2 regions of the Rhizobium sp. 21-4511-3d genome follow, and region 1 is predicted to be linked to the other one. Evidence: predicted binding sites of a transcription regulator. Region 1 holds the regulator's gene; the other holds the start of a gene.

Evidence for each region. Region 1 encodes LexA, which represses DNA repair genes until DNA is damaged. Its sites were predicted from a motif close to TGTTCNNNNTGTGTTCNG; they were not measured.
Region 2: ACQZ5H_RS03475 (DNA polymerase IV) is a predicted target of LexA. The motif match lies at 1,070-1,087, and genes of this name have one in related genera.

What each region holds. Positions count from the first base shown of each region.
Region 1 is NZ_JBNWCF010000001.1:983,575-991,201, forward strand. Features, by position in the region: gene ACQZ5H_RS05365 (ComEC/Rec2 family competence protein) at 1-983, shown strand, start outside; gene lexA (transcriptional repressor LexA) at 964-1,677, opposite strand; gene ACQZ5H_RS05375 (VOC family protein) at 1,882-2,760, shown strand; gene kdsA (3-deoxy-8-phosphooctulonate synthase) at 2,757-3,602, shown strand; gene eno (phosphopyruvate hydratase) at 3,767-5,041, shown strand; gene ACQZ5H_RS05390 (FtsB family cell division protein) at 5,186-5,506, shown strand; gene pdhA (pyruvate dehydrogenase (acetyl-transferring) E1 component subunit alpha) at 5,653-6,699, shown strand; gene ACQZ5H_RS05400 (pyruvate dehydrogenase complex E1 component subunit beta) at 6,715-7,627, shown strand, end outside.
Region 2 is NZ_JBNWCF010000001.1:654,905-662,531, reverse strand. Features, by position in the region: gene ACQZ5H_RS03485 (DUF3572 domain-containing protein) at 1-296, shown strand, start outside; gene ACQZ5H_RS03480 (hypothetical protein) at 302-964, shown strand; gene ACQZ5H_RS03475 (DNA polymerase IV) at 1,091-2,386, shown strand; gene ACQZ5H_RS03470 (GNAT family N-acetyltransferase) at 2,383-4,113, opposite strand; gene ACQZ5H_RS03465 (L,D-transpeptidase family protein) at 4,288-5,526, shown strand; gene dnaE (DNA polymerase III subunit alpha) at 5,523-7,627, opposite strand, start outside.

The DNA of each region.
Region 1 (7,627 bases):
TGTTTTCGATCGAGCATTTTCACCGGCTGACGGCCTATGGCCTGCCTGCCAATCTCGCCGCCATGCCCGTCATCTCCTTCGTCATCATGCCGGCCGGGCTGTTTGCAATGCTGTTGATGCCGTTCGGGCTGGATGCCTGGGCCTGGCAGGTGGTCGGCTTCGGTCTCGATCTGGTGATCGCGATCGCCAAGACCGTCTCGTCCTGGGGAGGTGATATCGGCGTCGGCCGATTGCCTGCCTGGTATTTCCCGGCCGCGGTCGCGGGCTTCCTGTTACTGACCCTGCTGCGCACCCGGCTGAGGCATATCGGCACGGCAATCATGGCCCTGTCGACGCTTGTGGTCGTCATGCTTCCCGAGAAGCCGCCGCCGAAGATCGTCATTGCTGAGGACGGCAGCATGGCGGGGATCGTCGGTTCCAGCACAATCGCTACCAATCGCGAGCGCCCGCCGGGTTTCATCTTCGATCAGTGGAAACGGGCTCTGGTGCTGGACAGCCATCGCGAGCCGATCTTTATCACATCGGCATCGGCATCGACATCGGTCCCGACCGCGCCGCCGGGTGAAAGATTGAGGCTGACATCAGCGCAACAGCAGGAAGCGCAGAGCGCCATTGCGGCCAATGCCAGGGAAGAGCGGTTTTCCTGCGTAAAGAAAGCCTGGTGCACGGCAAAGCTGGAGAACGGCTCGGTGCTGACGGTCATCGACAATGCCGCTTACCTCGGCCCCGCCTGCGATGCATCCGATATCGTCGTCACACCGGTGCGCCTGCGGCTCGAAAGCTGCCGCTCTGGCGCACTGCTTTTTACCGGCGCTACTTTAAGAAAGACAGGCTCTGTCGAGTTGCGCTTCGATGGAGGCGCTGCAGCAGTCACCGCATCCTTCGAGGATCTCGATCGCCCCTGGACCCGCCACCGCGCCTATGATTGGCGCAGCGGCACTTTTGACGGTGATGAAATCGCCGTCAGTGATAGCGGCGGATAAGGCCGACAAGCTTGCCCTGAACCTTGACGCGGTCAGGCCCGAAGATACGCGTTTCGTAAGCCGGGTTGGCAGCTTCGAGTGCGATCGATGCGCCCTTGCGGCGGAAGCGCTTCAGCGTTGCTTCTTCATCGTCGACGAGGGCGACGACGATATCACCGGCATTGGCGGTATTGGTATTGCGGATGATCACCGTGTCGCCGTCGAAAATGCCGGCCTCGATCATCGAGTCGCCCTTGACTTCAAGAGCGTAGTGCTCGCCGTTTCCGAGCATGTCGGCGGGAACGGTGATGTCATGGGTGTTCTGCTGGATCGCGGAAATCGGCACACCGGCGGCGATGCGGCCCATGACAGGAACCGAGATCGAGCTGCTATTGTCTTCGTTCGCCGGCTTCGGCGGCGCGACGGGCTGCGGCTTGCCGAGGCTGCCTTCGATGACGCTTGGCGAGAAGCCGCGGCGCGGCTGGATGCTGGGGCTGTAGGCCTCGGGCAGCTTGATGACTTCCAGTGCGCGGGCGCGGTTCGGTAGGCGGCGAATGAAGCCGCGCTCTTCGAGCGCTGTGATCAGGCGATGAATGCCCGACTTAGAGGCGAGGTCGAGCGCATCCTTCATTTCGTCGAAGGACGGCGGTACGCCGGACTCCTTCATCCGCTCGTGAATGAAGAGGAGAAGCTCCTGTTGTTTGCGCGTCAGCATCGAAGTCTTTCCCCAGATTCGTGAAACAAAGCCAGAACGGACACTATATGTTCCATATGTGTTCCGCAAGTGCCTAAATATTGGTAAAACTTCCCATCATTTTTCGTCATTTTTGAAAGTTTCTTTGCCGGATTGGTTATCCGCGCTTGCGCTTTGCCCGGCGCGGCGTGCAAATCTCTGCCGGCTTCACCGGAGGGAACCGCCATGACGCATCCGCTCGATCATCTGGTACTGCCCGTCACCCATATCGATGTCGCCCGCGAGCGACTCGGCCGTCTCGGTTTCACCGTCGCTGCCAGTGGCCGCCATCCATTCGGAACGGAGAATGCCTGCGTCTTCCTCGCCGACAAGACCTATCTTGAGCCGCTCGGCATCGCGAGCCAGACGGAGTGCGATGCCGCCGCCGCCAAGGGCAACAGCTTTATCGCCCGCGACCAGGCCTTCCGCTTCCGCTGCGGCGATGATGGATTCTCGGCGGTCGTCTTCGGTACTGACGATGCCGATGCGGACAGGGCCGCCTATGATGGCGCGCAGCTGAGCGGCGGTGACATGGTGGAGTTCTCGCGCCCGATCGTCATGCCCGATGGAACGCAGGCGACCGGCGCCTTCAAGCTCGCCTTTGCCGCCGATCTGAGGGCGCCCGATGTCTTCTTCTTCGCCTGCCAGCGGATCAACGCCTTTCCGGCCGATCGCAAGGCGCTGGAGACTCATGCCAACGGCGTTCTCGGCATCGTCGAGATCGCGCTCAGCGCAGAGGAGCCCGATGCCTTCGCGTCGCTGTTGCAGACGGCAACCGGCGGCGTGGCGCCCGGTGAGGCCGCCTTCGGCCTTTCCTTCGCTCTCAGCAATGTCCGGATCGTCATCTATTCCGAAGAAGGGATGGAGGCCTATTTCGATGTCGAGCCGCTTGGCACCGATAACGGCCTGCGGGCGCGGGCAATCGTCTTTGCGGTCGCTGATCTGGCCGTGACAGCGGCGCATTTGGCTGCTAACGGGATCACCTACGTGAATATGAACAATCGTCTATTGGTGAAGCCGGCGCCGGGACAAGGCGCGATCTTCGCCTTCGAGGAGACCCAATGAGCAACACCAATGCAGAAGTCGCCGTCGGCGAAGGCGCTGGCCGCGTTACCTTTTCCAATGCCGGCAAGCTGTCGATCATCGCTGGCCCCTGTCAGATGGAAAGCCGCGAACATGCCTTCATGATCGCCGGTGTTCTGAGCGAACTCTGCAAGAAGCTCGGCATCGGCCTCGTCTACAAGTCTTCCTTCGACAAGGCCAACCGCACCTCGCTCTCGGCGCAGCGCGGCATCGGCCTCGACAAGTCGCTCGAAGTCTTCTCTGATCTGAAGAAGGAATTCGGCTTCCCGGTTCTGACGGACATTCATACCGAGGAGCAGTGTGCAGAGGTCGCAACCGTCGTCGACATCCTGCAGATCCCGGCCTTCCTCTCTCGCCAGACCGACCTTCTCGTTGCTGCGGCCAAGACCGGCCGCGCCGTCAACGTCAAGAAGGGCCAGTTCCTGGCTCCGTGGGACATGAAGAACGTTCTCGCCAAGCTCAATGAGACGGGCAACCCGAACATCCTGCTCTGCGAGCGCGGTGCTTCCTTCGGCTACAACACGCTGGTCTCCGACATGCGCTCGCTGCCGATCATGGCGGCCATGGGCGCGCCTGTGATCTTCGATGCCACGCATTCGGTGCAGCAGCCGGGCGGGCAGGGCGGATCGAGTGGCGGCCAGCGCGAATTCGTCGAGACCTTGGCGCGTGCGGCCGTCGCCGTCGGCGTTGCCGGCGTCTTCGTCGAGACGCATGAGGATCCTGACAATGCGCCGTCGGATGGCCCGAATATGGTCTATCTGAAGGACATGCCGCGGCTTCTCGAAAAGCTTCTGGCCTTCGATGCGATCGCAAAGTCGGCCTGACGTTCAAAAGGCTGACATGATCTTGTAATAGGCCACGCAGGTGGCCTGAAACGAAGGCATGTTAGGCGGCTCAAAAACGGCTGTGAAAACGCCATTGCAATCTGCGTGCCTTCGATTAAGACGATTTCAAACGATTTATCCACCCACCGAGCAGGAAGAAACCCATGACTGCAATTACCGATATCATCGCCCGCGAGATCCTCGATAGCCGTGGCAACCCCACCGTCGAAGTCGACGTCTATCTCGAAGATGGCAGCATGGGCCGTGCGGCTGTTCCGTCGGGCGCTTCGACCGGCGCGCATGAAGCCGTTGAAGTTCGCGATGGCGGCAAGCGCTATCTCGGCAAGGGTGTCGAAAAGGCTGTCGAAGCCGCCAACACCGAGATCTTCGATGCCATCGGCGGCATCGATGCCGAAAACCAGATCCAGATCGACAACATCATGATCGAGCTGGATGGCACGCCGAACAAGTCGCGTCTCGGCGCCAACGCCATCCTCGGCGTTTCGCTCGCTGTCGCCAAGGCTGCCGCTCAGGCCGCCGGCCTGCCGCTTTACCGCTACGTCGGTGGCGCTTCCGCTCACCTGCTGCCGGTTCCGATGATGAACATCATCAACGGCGGCGCACATGCAGACAACCCGATCGACTTCCAGGAATTCATGATCCTGCCGGTTGGCGCCGACTCGATCCGCGAAGCCGTCCGCATGGGCTCGGAAGTCTTCCACGTCCTCAAGAAGGAACTGTCGGCTCAGGGCCACAACACCAACGTCGGTGACGAAGGCGGTTTCGCACCGGGCCTGAAGAGCGCCCCTGAGGCCCTCGACTTCATCATGAAGTCGATCGAAAAGGCTGGCTACAAGCCGGGCGAAGACATCTATCTCGGCCTCGACTGCGCAGCGACCGAATTCTTCAAGGACGGCAAGTACGTTCTCGAAGGCGAGGGACGCACGCTGGAATCGGGTGCCATGGCCGAATACCTCGCACAGCTCGCCGCCCAGTACCCGATCATCTCGATCGAAGACGGCATGGCTGAAGACGATTGGGATGGCTGGAAGGCCCTGACCGATCTCGCTGGAAAGAAGGTTCAGCTGGTCGGCGACGATCTGTTCGTCACCAACTCGGCCCGCCTGCGCGATGGCATCAAGATGGGCGTTGCCAACTCGATCCTCGTCAAGGTCAACCAGATCGGCTCGCTGACCGAGACGCTCGACGCCGTCAACACCGCGCACAAGGCAGCCTACACCGCTGTCATGTCGCACCGTTCGGGCGAAACCGAAGATTCCACGATCGCCGATCTCGCAGTTGCCACCAACTGCGGTCAGATCAAGACCGGCTCGCTGTCGCGCTCTGATCGTCTTGCAAAATACAACCAACTGATCCGTATCGAAGAGGGCCTCGGCCCGCAGGCCCGCTATGCCGGCCGCTCGATCATCCGCGGCTGATAGCCCTTAAAGCTCAATGCCTTGAAACCCGCGCTTCACCGGCGCGGGTTTTTTCTTGCCCGCAAGAATTCATAGTCAACGGACGGTTAATCTCTGAGCGCTACTCTCTTCGCATAGGTAATGCGTTTTAGAGCATGTGTGCGTATGTGGACAAAGCATCATAAGAAAAAGAAGATCGGCCGGTTCGTGGTTCCGGCCATGACGGTCGCCTTTCTCTCCTATTTCGGCTATCATTGCATCCATGGCGATTACGGCCTGCGTGCCACGGAAGTCTTCGAGCAGCGGCGCATTGCACGCGAGAAGGAGTTGGCGACGCTGAAGGCTAAGCGCGAGCATATCGAGCAGCAGGTCGCGCTGCTGAGTGATGGCTCTCTCGACAAGGATATGCTGGACGAGAAAGCCCGTTACCAGCTGAATATGTCACGCGCCGACGAGGTCGTCATATTCAATTCATATTCCAATTAACCGAATACTGGTTAATCGATAATTCGATAGAATTATCAGTGGCTTAATCCTGAATACGTGCCATGCATTTATGGCATTGCTGTGGCCATCTTTCTTCCCTATGGTACGCGCCACTCGAAGAACGACAAACCCATAGGGAGGGTTGTATGGCGCCTCGCAAGAACGCGACCGTTTCCAGCCGCAAAACCAGCACGAAATCCGCAGCCAAGGCCTCCAACGGTGGTCCGGTTGCCGATTTTACGCGCGATGAGGAGCTCAAGGCCTATCGCGAGATGCTTCTGATCCGCCGCTTCGAAGAGAAGGCCGGTCAGCTTTACGGCATGGGCTTCATCGGTGGTTTCTGTCACCTTTATATCGGCCAGGAAGCTGTCGTCGTCGGCATGCAGATGGCGCAGAAGGAAGGCGACCAGGTCATCACGGCTTACCGCGACCACGGTCACATGCTGGCAACCGGCATGAGTGCGCGCGGCGTCATGGCGGAACTGACCGGACGCAAGGGCGGCTATTCCCACGGGAAGGGCGGCTCCATGCACATGTTCTCCAAGGAAAAGCACTTTTACGGCGGCCACGGCATCGTCGGCGCCCAGGTGTCGCTCGGCACCGGCCTCGCTTTCGCCAACCGCTACCGCGGCAACGACTCGGTCAGCGTCGCCTATTTCGGTGACGGCGCTGCCAACCAGGGCCAGGTCTACGAAAGCTTCAACATGGCGGCGCTCTGGAAGCTGCCGATCATCTATATCGTCGAAAACAACCGTTACGCCATGGGCACTTCGACGGCCCGCGCAACGGCGCAGTCGAACTACTCGCTGCGCGGTTCGGGCTTCGGCATTCCGGGCGTCCAGGTGGACGGCATGGATGTGCGCGCCGTCAAGGCTGCCGCAGACGAGGCGCTCGAGCACTGCCGCTCCGGCAAGGGTCCAATCATCCTGGAAATGCTGACCTATCGCTATCGCGGCCACTCGATGTCCGACCCGGCGAAGTATCGCACCAAGGAAGAAGTGCAGAAGATGCGCTCCGAGCAGGATCCGATCGAGCAGGTCAAGGCTCGCCTCGTCGAAAAGGGCTGGGCTTCCGAAGACGATCTGAAGACGATCGACAAGGATGTCCGCGACATCGTCGCCGATAGCGCCGATTTCGCCCAGAACGATCCGGAGCCGGATGCATCCGAGCTCTACACCGACATTCTGCTCTAATCGGGGAGGGAACCAATGCCTATCGATATCCTCATGCCCGCCCTCTCTCCGACGATGGAAGAAGGCACGCTGTCCAAGTGGCTCAAGAATGAAGGCGACAAGGTCACCTCGGGTGACGTGATTGCCGAAATCGAAACCGACAAGGCGACGATGGAAGTCGAAGCCGTCGATGAAGGCGTGATCGGCAAGCTGCTGGTCCCGGCCGGCACCGAAAACGTCAAGGTCAACGCCAAGATCGCGATCCTCTTGCAGGACGGCGAATCGGCTGCCGATATTTCGTCGGCTGCCCCCGCTGCTGAGCCGGCTCCGGCCGCTGCTGCTCCGGCGCCTGCCGCAACCGAACAGAAGTCGTCTGCCGCTCCGGTCCCGGCCGAGCCGAAGGCATCCGTGCCGAACGATCCGGAAATCCCGGCCGGCACTGAAATGGTCTCCATGACCGTTCGCGAAGCACTGCGTGACGCGATGGCCGAAGAAATGCGCGCTGACGACAGCGTCTTCGTCATGGGCGAAGAGGTTGCCGAATATCAGGGCGCCTACAAGGTCACCCAGGGTCTCCTGCAGGAGTTCGGCGCACGCCGCGTCATCGACACCCCGATCACCGAACACGGCTTTGCCGGCGTCGGCGTCGGCGCTGCCATGGCCGGCCTGAAGCCGATCGTCGAGTTCATGACCTTCAACTTCGCCATGCAGGCGATCGACCAGATCATTAACTCCGCTGCTAAGACGCTTTACATGTCGGGCGGCCAGATGGGCGCTCCGATCGTCTTCCGCGGCCCCAACGGCGCAGCTGCCCGCGTCGGCGCACAGCACAGCCAGGATTATGCATCCTGGTACAGCCAGATCCCTGGCCTCAAGGTCGTCATGCCCTACACGGCAGCTGACGCCAAGGGCCTGCTCAAGGCTGCGATCCGCGATCCGAACCCGGTCG
Region 2 (7,627 bases), 330 kb from region 1:
TCAAGACTTCGAAACAACTCGCCAGAGATCCGCATGAAACGGCGATTGCCGTACTTGGCTGGCTCGCCAACGAACCCGACATGTTCTCGCGATTCCTGGCGCTGACAGGCGTCGAGCCGGTGCAGGTGCGCAACGCCATCAACGATCCGGGCTTCCTCTCCGGCATGCTCGATTTCGTCATGCAGCACGAGCCGACAGCCATGGCATTCTGCCAGGCCACCGAGACACCGCCGGAAGCGCTGACGGCTGCCTGGCAGCACTTCTCGTCGCCAGGCCTCGATTCCGGGCAGTATTGAAACCGATGCTGATCGACGGTCTCGACACATCCCATGTACGCCTCGGCGACAGGCCGCTGATCGTCTGCGATGTCGACGACGTCGTGTTGCAATTCATCGTGCCGTTCGAGCGCTTTCTGGTCAGCGAGGGCTACCGACTGGTGCCGCGCTCCTTCAAGCTGCATGGGAATATCGAGACGGCGGATGGCGCGCCAGCCGATGACGTGACAGTCAGCCGCTTGATCGAGACCTTTTTCGAGCGGCAGGAAGACTGGCAGGCGCCGCTGGCGCTTGCGGGGGAGAGCCTTGCCGTGCTGTCTGCGACAGCCGATATCGTTCTGCTCACTGCCATGCCGCCCGTCTATCGCGACCAGCGCCGCCGGCTGCTCGACCGGTTCGAACTCGACTATCCGCTGCTCGCCTCGCTGCAGCCGAAGGGGCCGATCGTCAAGGCCCTGCATGGCGCCCGCGACCTGCCCGTCGTCTTCATCGACGACATGGTGCGCAACCTGCATTCCGTGCACGAGCATGTCGATCGCTGCCTGCTGCTGCATCTGATGCCGGTATCGGAGATTCATCGCTTCGCGCCCTCCGCCATGGATGGCATTGCCAAGGTTGCGGGATGGGAAGAAGCCGCCGCCCATATCGGCGAACATCTGTCGCTGCCGCCAGCCCCTGCCCGCGGCTGACTGTCTACCCCCATCGATGAAACGGCCTCAAAATGCCGTCTGATATCCAACGCCTGGCTGCTCCTCTTGTCTTGAGACTCGAAAGCTTAGAGCGTAAAGTCGCCATGTTCAACATTTGTTCCAGCGATGACTCACCCTGCGCCTGACAAGACACACGGCTTCTGTCGCGACTGCCTTGCCGAGCAGAAGGGCGAAGCGCGCCGTTGCACGGCCTGCGGCAGCCCGCGCGTGGTGCGACACAAGGAACTCTACGGACTGACGCTGGCGCATATCGACTGCGACGCCTTCTATGCGGCTGTCGAGAAACGCGACAATCCGGAGCTTGCGGACAAGCCCGTGATCATCGGCGGCGGCAAGCGCGGTGTCGTCTCCACCGCCTGCTATATCGCCCGTATCCATGGTGTGCGTTCGGCCATGCCGATGTTCAAGGCGCTCGAGGCCTGCCCGCAGGCGGTCGTCATCCGGCCCGACATGGAGAAGTACGGCAGAGTCGGCCGCGAGGTTCGCAGCATGATGCAGGAGCTGACGCCGCTGGTGCAGCCGCTGTCGATCGACGAGGCCTTCCTGGAACTCGGCGGCACCGAGCGCCTGCACCACGATCCCCCTGCCCGCACGCTGGCGAAATTCGCCCGGCGCGTCGAAAAGGAGGTCGGCATCACCGTTTCCGTCGGGCTTTCCTATTGCAAGTTCCTGGCGAAGGTCGCCTCCGACCTGCAGAAGCCGCGGGGATTTTCGGTGATCGGCCGCGAGGAAGCGGTCGAATTTCTGGCGCCTCGCCCCGTCACCACGATCTGGGGCGTCGGCAAGGCATTTGCCGCCACGCTGGAATCCGACGGCATCCGCACGATCGGGCAGCTGCAGCAGATGGAAGAGACCGACCTGATGCGCCGCTACGGCAGCATGGGCCAGCGCCTCGCCCGTCTCTCGCGCGGCATCGACGACCGTGAGGTGCATCTGAACGAGGCGGCAAAGAGCGTCTCGGCGGAGACGACATTCTTCGAGGACATCTCGCGGTACGACGATCTGGTGCCGATCCTGCGCAATCTCTCCGAGAAGGTCTCCTGGCGGCTGAAGAAGGATGACATCGCCGGGCATACCGTGGTGCTGAAGATGAAGACCGCGGACTTCAAGCTCCGGACGCGCAACCGGCGCCTCGAAGACCCGACCCAGCTTGCCGACCGCATATTTCGCACCGGCATCGAGCTTCTGGAGAAGGAGACCGACGGCACGAAATTCCGCCTGATCGGCATCGGCGTCAGCGATCTCTGCGATCCCGGCCGCGCCGATCCGCCCGACCTGATCGACCACCAGTCGACACGGCGCGCGGCGGCGGAAGCGGCGATGGACAAGCTGCGCGACAAGTTCGGCAAGGGCACGGTCGAGACCGGCTATACATTCGGCGGCGGCAAGCGCGAGCGCTAGACAGGTTCTACCGCGTGCAGTTCGGCGAGAACGGCTGCCTTGTTCAATGCCGCCTGCGCGTAATCCGGTGCCCTTTCAAGAGCATGCGAATAGCTCTCGACGGCGTCCTCGAGACGGCCCATGCGGCGCAGGACATTGCCGCGATTGTTGAAGGCCGTGGCATAGCCGGGCGACAGGGCGATCGCCCGGTCATAGCTCGCCAGCGCCGCCTCATCGCGCTTCAGGGCCGCAAGGATGTTGCCGCAAGTGCAATGGGCGGCGGCATCTTCCGGCCGTAGCGCCAGTGCCTCGGCCACCTCTGTCTGCGCCGCCTCGAACCTGCCCTGCTGCAGCAGGACTAACGCCAGCTGATGATGGGCGGCGAAATGAGCGGGCTCGGCCTCGATGACGCGGCGATAGCCTGACGCGGCCCGATCGAGCGCGCCCTGACGGTGATCGTTGACGGCCGTCTGCATCAGCGCATCGAGCTCGCTCGCATTGGCCGGCCGGCGGCGGACGGCTTCGAGATTGGCCCAGAGGGCACGGCCGCGCGCATGATCCGGATCGGCCGCAAGGATCTGCCGGCAGCAGAGCGCCGCATTCTCCAGATCACCCTTCGCAGCCATATGCGAGGCGCGCGTGCAGACGGCATCCAGCGATCGCGGATCGAGGCGATCGCCGATATTGCGCTCCGAGACCGTCATCACCCGGCGGCGCTCGACCTGGTGCTGATCAGCACCGAACGTGAACTTGTAGGAGTAATCGCCGGTACCGAAGTCATAGACACGAAAGCCGTTCTCGATCGCCCAGCGCAGGCAGTAGCAATGCAGCGCGAAGCCCGGGCTGTGAGACTGCGCCTCGCTATCCCGGCCGCCGATGAAGCAGTGCATCGTCTTCTTCTTGTGGTCGAGATAGAGGATCTGCGCGGCAACCGCCCTGTCCTCCTCCCAGAGTACCGGCACGAAAAGCGATCCGTCGTCGAAGGAACCGCGCAGCATCTTGCGGCAACCATCAATGATCCCCGCCGCATATTCCGGCTGGCGCGCACCCCATTGCGCATTCCACATGGCGTAGAAGGTTTCGAGGTTCTGCTCGAATGTCTCTGATGTCGTGTGGGTGATGTGCATCCCGTGCTTGCCGTTCGCAAGGTCGCGCAGCGCCCATCGCGCATTACGGCGCGTCTTGGGGCTGAGACGGGTGCTGAGGAAAGTCTCGAAATCATCCTCCAGCGGAATATAGACATAGGCGTCGTGATCGATGTCTTCGCCGGCATCGGTGATATGGCTGGCGCGGACCACCTTTGCCGGGACGAAATCGGCGCGCGGAAAGCTGCCGATCAGCGCCTGCAGGCGCTCGTCCGAGAGATAGATTTCATCGAGATTGAAGCGGCGCCAGTTGAAGGTCCGCAGGCTGGCGGCGAAGGCGGCCATCGCATCGCTCATCTGCTCCGGCAGCGAGAGGATGCCGCTATAGACGGAGAACGGCATGCCGGCCATGTGAATGGCATTGTAGAAGCCGTGGCCGGGCTCGAAATCCAGGCGGATCTGCAGCGGCAGGAAGGCGACATAGGGCGCGCCTTCGGCAGGTCTCGCCGCCAGAACATGCCAGTTGCCGCGCGTTTCCAGATAGCGCCGCATCCAGTTCCAGGACATGAAATAATGCGATTCCGGATCGGCATCGTAGACGGCCTCCCAATCCGGGCGCAGTCTGTCGAGCTCGTCGAACGCGGATACAATATCGACGTACATGGCGGGTCTCCCAACCGCTTAGTCCCGGCAGATTTGCATATATTCGCCATCCCTACAATAAGCGGCCGCTTGATCACTAATGCGTGAGACGCGAAGCCGGGTGGCGCGGATCAAGCCTTCCTTAAACTTCGTTGAATATTGTCCCAGCCAAGTATTGCGTATTGGTTGGGTAACATGTTCTCGCGTATTGTTTTCGGCCTCGGCTTGCTGTCGGCGACCGCCTTGGTGAACCCTGCTCTTGCGGCAGACGCCCGGACGCTGCAAATCATCGTCTCCAAGGACAAGCAGTCGCTTGCCGTCTATGACGGCACGGAGGTTGTCGCGACCTCGAAAGTCTCGACCGGCAAGCCCGGCCACACGACGCCGAGCGGCATCTTCTCAGTGCTCGAGAAGAAGAAATATCACGAATCCAATCTCTATTCGGCTGCACCCATGCCCTGGATGCAGCGGCTGACATGGTCCGGTATCGCGCTGCACGAGTCGAATTCCGTGCCGCGCTATCCGGCCTCGCATGGCTGCGTGCGCATGCCCGCCGCCTTTGCCAAGGAACTTTACAAGATGACGGACCTCAGCGTTCCCGTCATCATCAGCAATGCGGCCGTGGTGCCCGAACCGATCGACCATCCGGCGTTGTTCCGCCCGAATGCGCCGGAACCGGCGCTCCTGCTTTCCGACGTGCAGCTGCGCCCGGCAATCGGCAGCAGCGATGGCGAGCCGGTGCAGCTGGCGATGAATACCGTCTCGGCTTCGCTGATCCCGCCCGTCGCGGCGGCGCCTGAAAATGTCGAACCGATCCGCATCCTGATCACCCGGCGCGCCCAGCGCGAGGCGATCATCGATATCCAGACCTATCTCAATCAGCTGGGCTTCAACGCCGGCAATCCCGATGGCCTGCTCGGCCCATCCACGGTGCAGGCGATCAACGCTTTCAAGGCATTGCGCCCCGCGCAGTTCAAGGGCGACCGGACGCTGACCAGCGATACTCTCCTAAGGGAAGTTTACGCAGCCGTCGGCAAGGGCGAACCGCCGAACGGCGTGTTGATGATCCGCCAGGATTTCAAGCCGCTGTTCGAGGCGCCTGTGATCATCGACAATCCGCAGCTGGCGCTCGGCACGCATTTCTTCACGCTGCATAAGGTGGATCAGGAGAACGGCACGGCCGACTGGCTGGGCCTGACGCTCGACAACAATCTGCCTTCGCAGACGATGAAGCGGCTCGGCATCAAGACGCAGGAGGGCTCGATCATCATGGGCAGCCCGATCAGCAACGCGCTGTCACGCATCCAGATCCCGGACGAGACGCGCAAGCGCGTCGACGCGCTGCTTGCCGCCGGTTCGACGATGACGATATCCGATACCGGCATTGGCCCGGAAACCGGCGCCGGCACCGATTTCATCACCGTGACGCGCTAGACAAGCTCGACATCGATAATCCCCGGCGCGGCCCGCAAGGCGGCCGCGATTTCGGGCGTGATCCGATATTTCTGCGGCAGCGCCACCTCGACCTCGCGCTTGCCATCTTCCTTGATGACGATGAAGGACACCAGGCCGTCGCCCTTGGCATTCAGGTGCGCGGCGACCGCCTTCAGCGGGCCGGAATCGCGGACATAGACGCGCAGCGCCTTCTGCATCTGCAGCGATTTCTCTTCCAGCGACTGGACGGTCTGCAGGCGCAGGCTGACGCCTTCCGGGCGCTCTTCGCCGGTTGCCGTGATCACGAAGGATTTTCCGGGCTCCAGGATATCGCGATACTGGTTCAGCATTTCCGAGAACAGCACGGATTCGAACTGGCCAGACGAATCCGAGAAGACGATGATGCCCATCTTGTTGCCGGTCTTCGTCTTGCGCTCCTGCTTGGAGATGACGGTGCCGGCGAGACGCCCGTTAGCGGCACCCTGTTTCACCGCCGCCGAGAAATCCGCGAAGGTCTGGACACGCATCTTCTGCAGCAGGCTGTTGTAGGTGTCGAGTGGATGAGCAGTCAGGTAGAAGCCGAGAACCTGGAATTCCTTGAGCAGGCGCTCCGAAGCAAGCCAGGGCGAGAATGGCGGCAGCGCGATCTTCTCGGGGCCCGACGAGAGAGCGCCGCCGAAGATGTCCGACTGGCCGCTCAGCTTGTTTTCCTGGGCGCGCTGCGCATAGCCGAGAACGCGGTCGAGGCCGGCGGAGAGCTGGGCACGGTCGATATTGAAGCAATCGAAGGCACCGGCATAGATCAGGCTTTCCAGCACGCGACGGTTCACCTGGCGCGGATCGATGCGCAGGCAGAAATCCTCGATGCTGGCGAAGGGCTTGTCGCCGCGGACCTGAACGATGTGCTCGACGGCGTTTTCGCCGACGCCCTTGATCGCCGCCAGCGCGTAATAGATCCGCTGGTCGCCGGTTTCGAAATGGCGGAAGGAGGTCTGCACCGAGGGCGCGATGACCTCGATGCCGAGACGCTTGGAATCCTGGCGGAAGTCGTTGACCTTGTCGGTATTCGACATATCGAGCGTCATCGACGCGGCCAGGAACTCGACCGGATAATGCGCCTTCATATAGGCCGTCTGGTAGGAGACGATGGCGTAGGCCGCAGCGTGCGACTTGTTGAAGCCGTAGTTCGCGAACTTCGCCAGCAGTTCGAAGATGTTGTCGGCCTGCGGCTTCGATACGCCGTTCTTGACGGCGCCGTCGACGAAGCGCTCGCGCTGCTGGTCCATCTCAGCCTTGATCTTCTTACCCATGGCGCGGCGCAGCAGGTCGGCCTCGCCGAGCGAATAGCCCGACAGCACCTGAGCGATCTGCATGACCTGCTCCTGGTAGACGATAACGCCCTGGGTTTCCTTCAGCAGATAGTCGATCGTCGGATGGATCGATTCGACCTCTTCCTCGCCATGCTTGCGGGCATTGTAGGTCGGGATGTTTTCCATCGGGCCCGGACGGTACAGCGCCACCAGCGCAATGATGTCCTCGATACAGTCGGGCTTCATGCCGATCAGCGCCTTGCGCATGCCGGCACTTTCCACCTGGAACACGCCGACCGTCTCGCCGCGCGACAGCATTTCGTAGGTCAGCTTGTCGTCGAGCGGAATGGAGGCAAGATCGACTTCGATGCCGCGCTTCTTGCAGAAGTCGACAGCGACCTTGAGCACTGTCAGCGTCTTCAGGCCGAGGAAGTCGAACTTCACCAGGCCGGCCTGCTCGACCCATTTCATGTTGAACTGGGTAACCGGCATGTCGGAACGCGGGTCCCGATACATCGGCACCAGCTTCGACAGCGGACGATCGCCGATGACGATACCGGCGGCGTGCGTGGAGGCGTGGCGGTAGAGACCTTCGATCTTCTGGGCAATATCAAGGAGACGAGCGACAACCGGCTCCTTGTCGGCCTCTTCCTGGAACTTCGGATCTTCCTCGATCGCCTTGTGCAGGGGCGTCGGGTTGGCCGGGTTGTTGGGCACCATCTTGCAGATCTTGTCGACCTGGCCATAGGGCATTTCGAGCACGCGGCCGACGTCGCGCAGTGCAGCGCGCG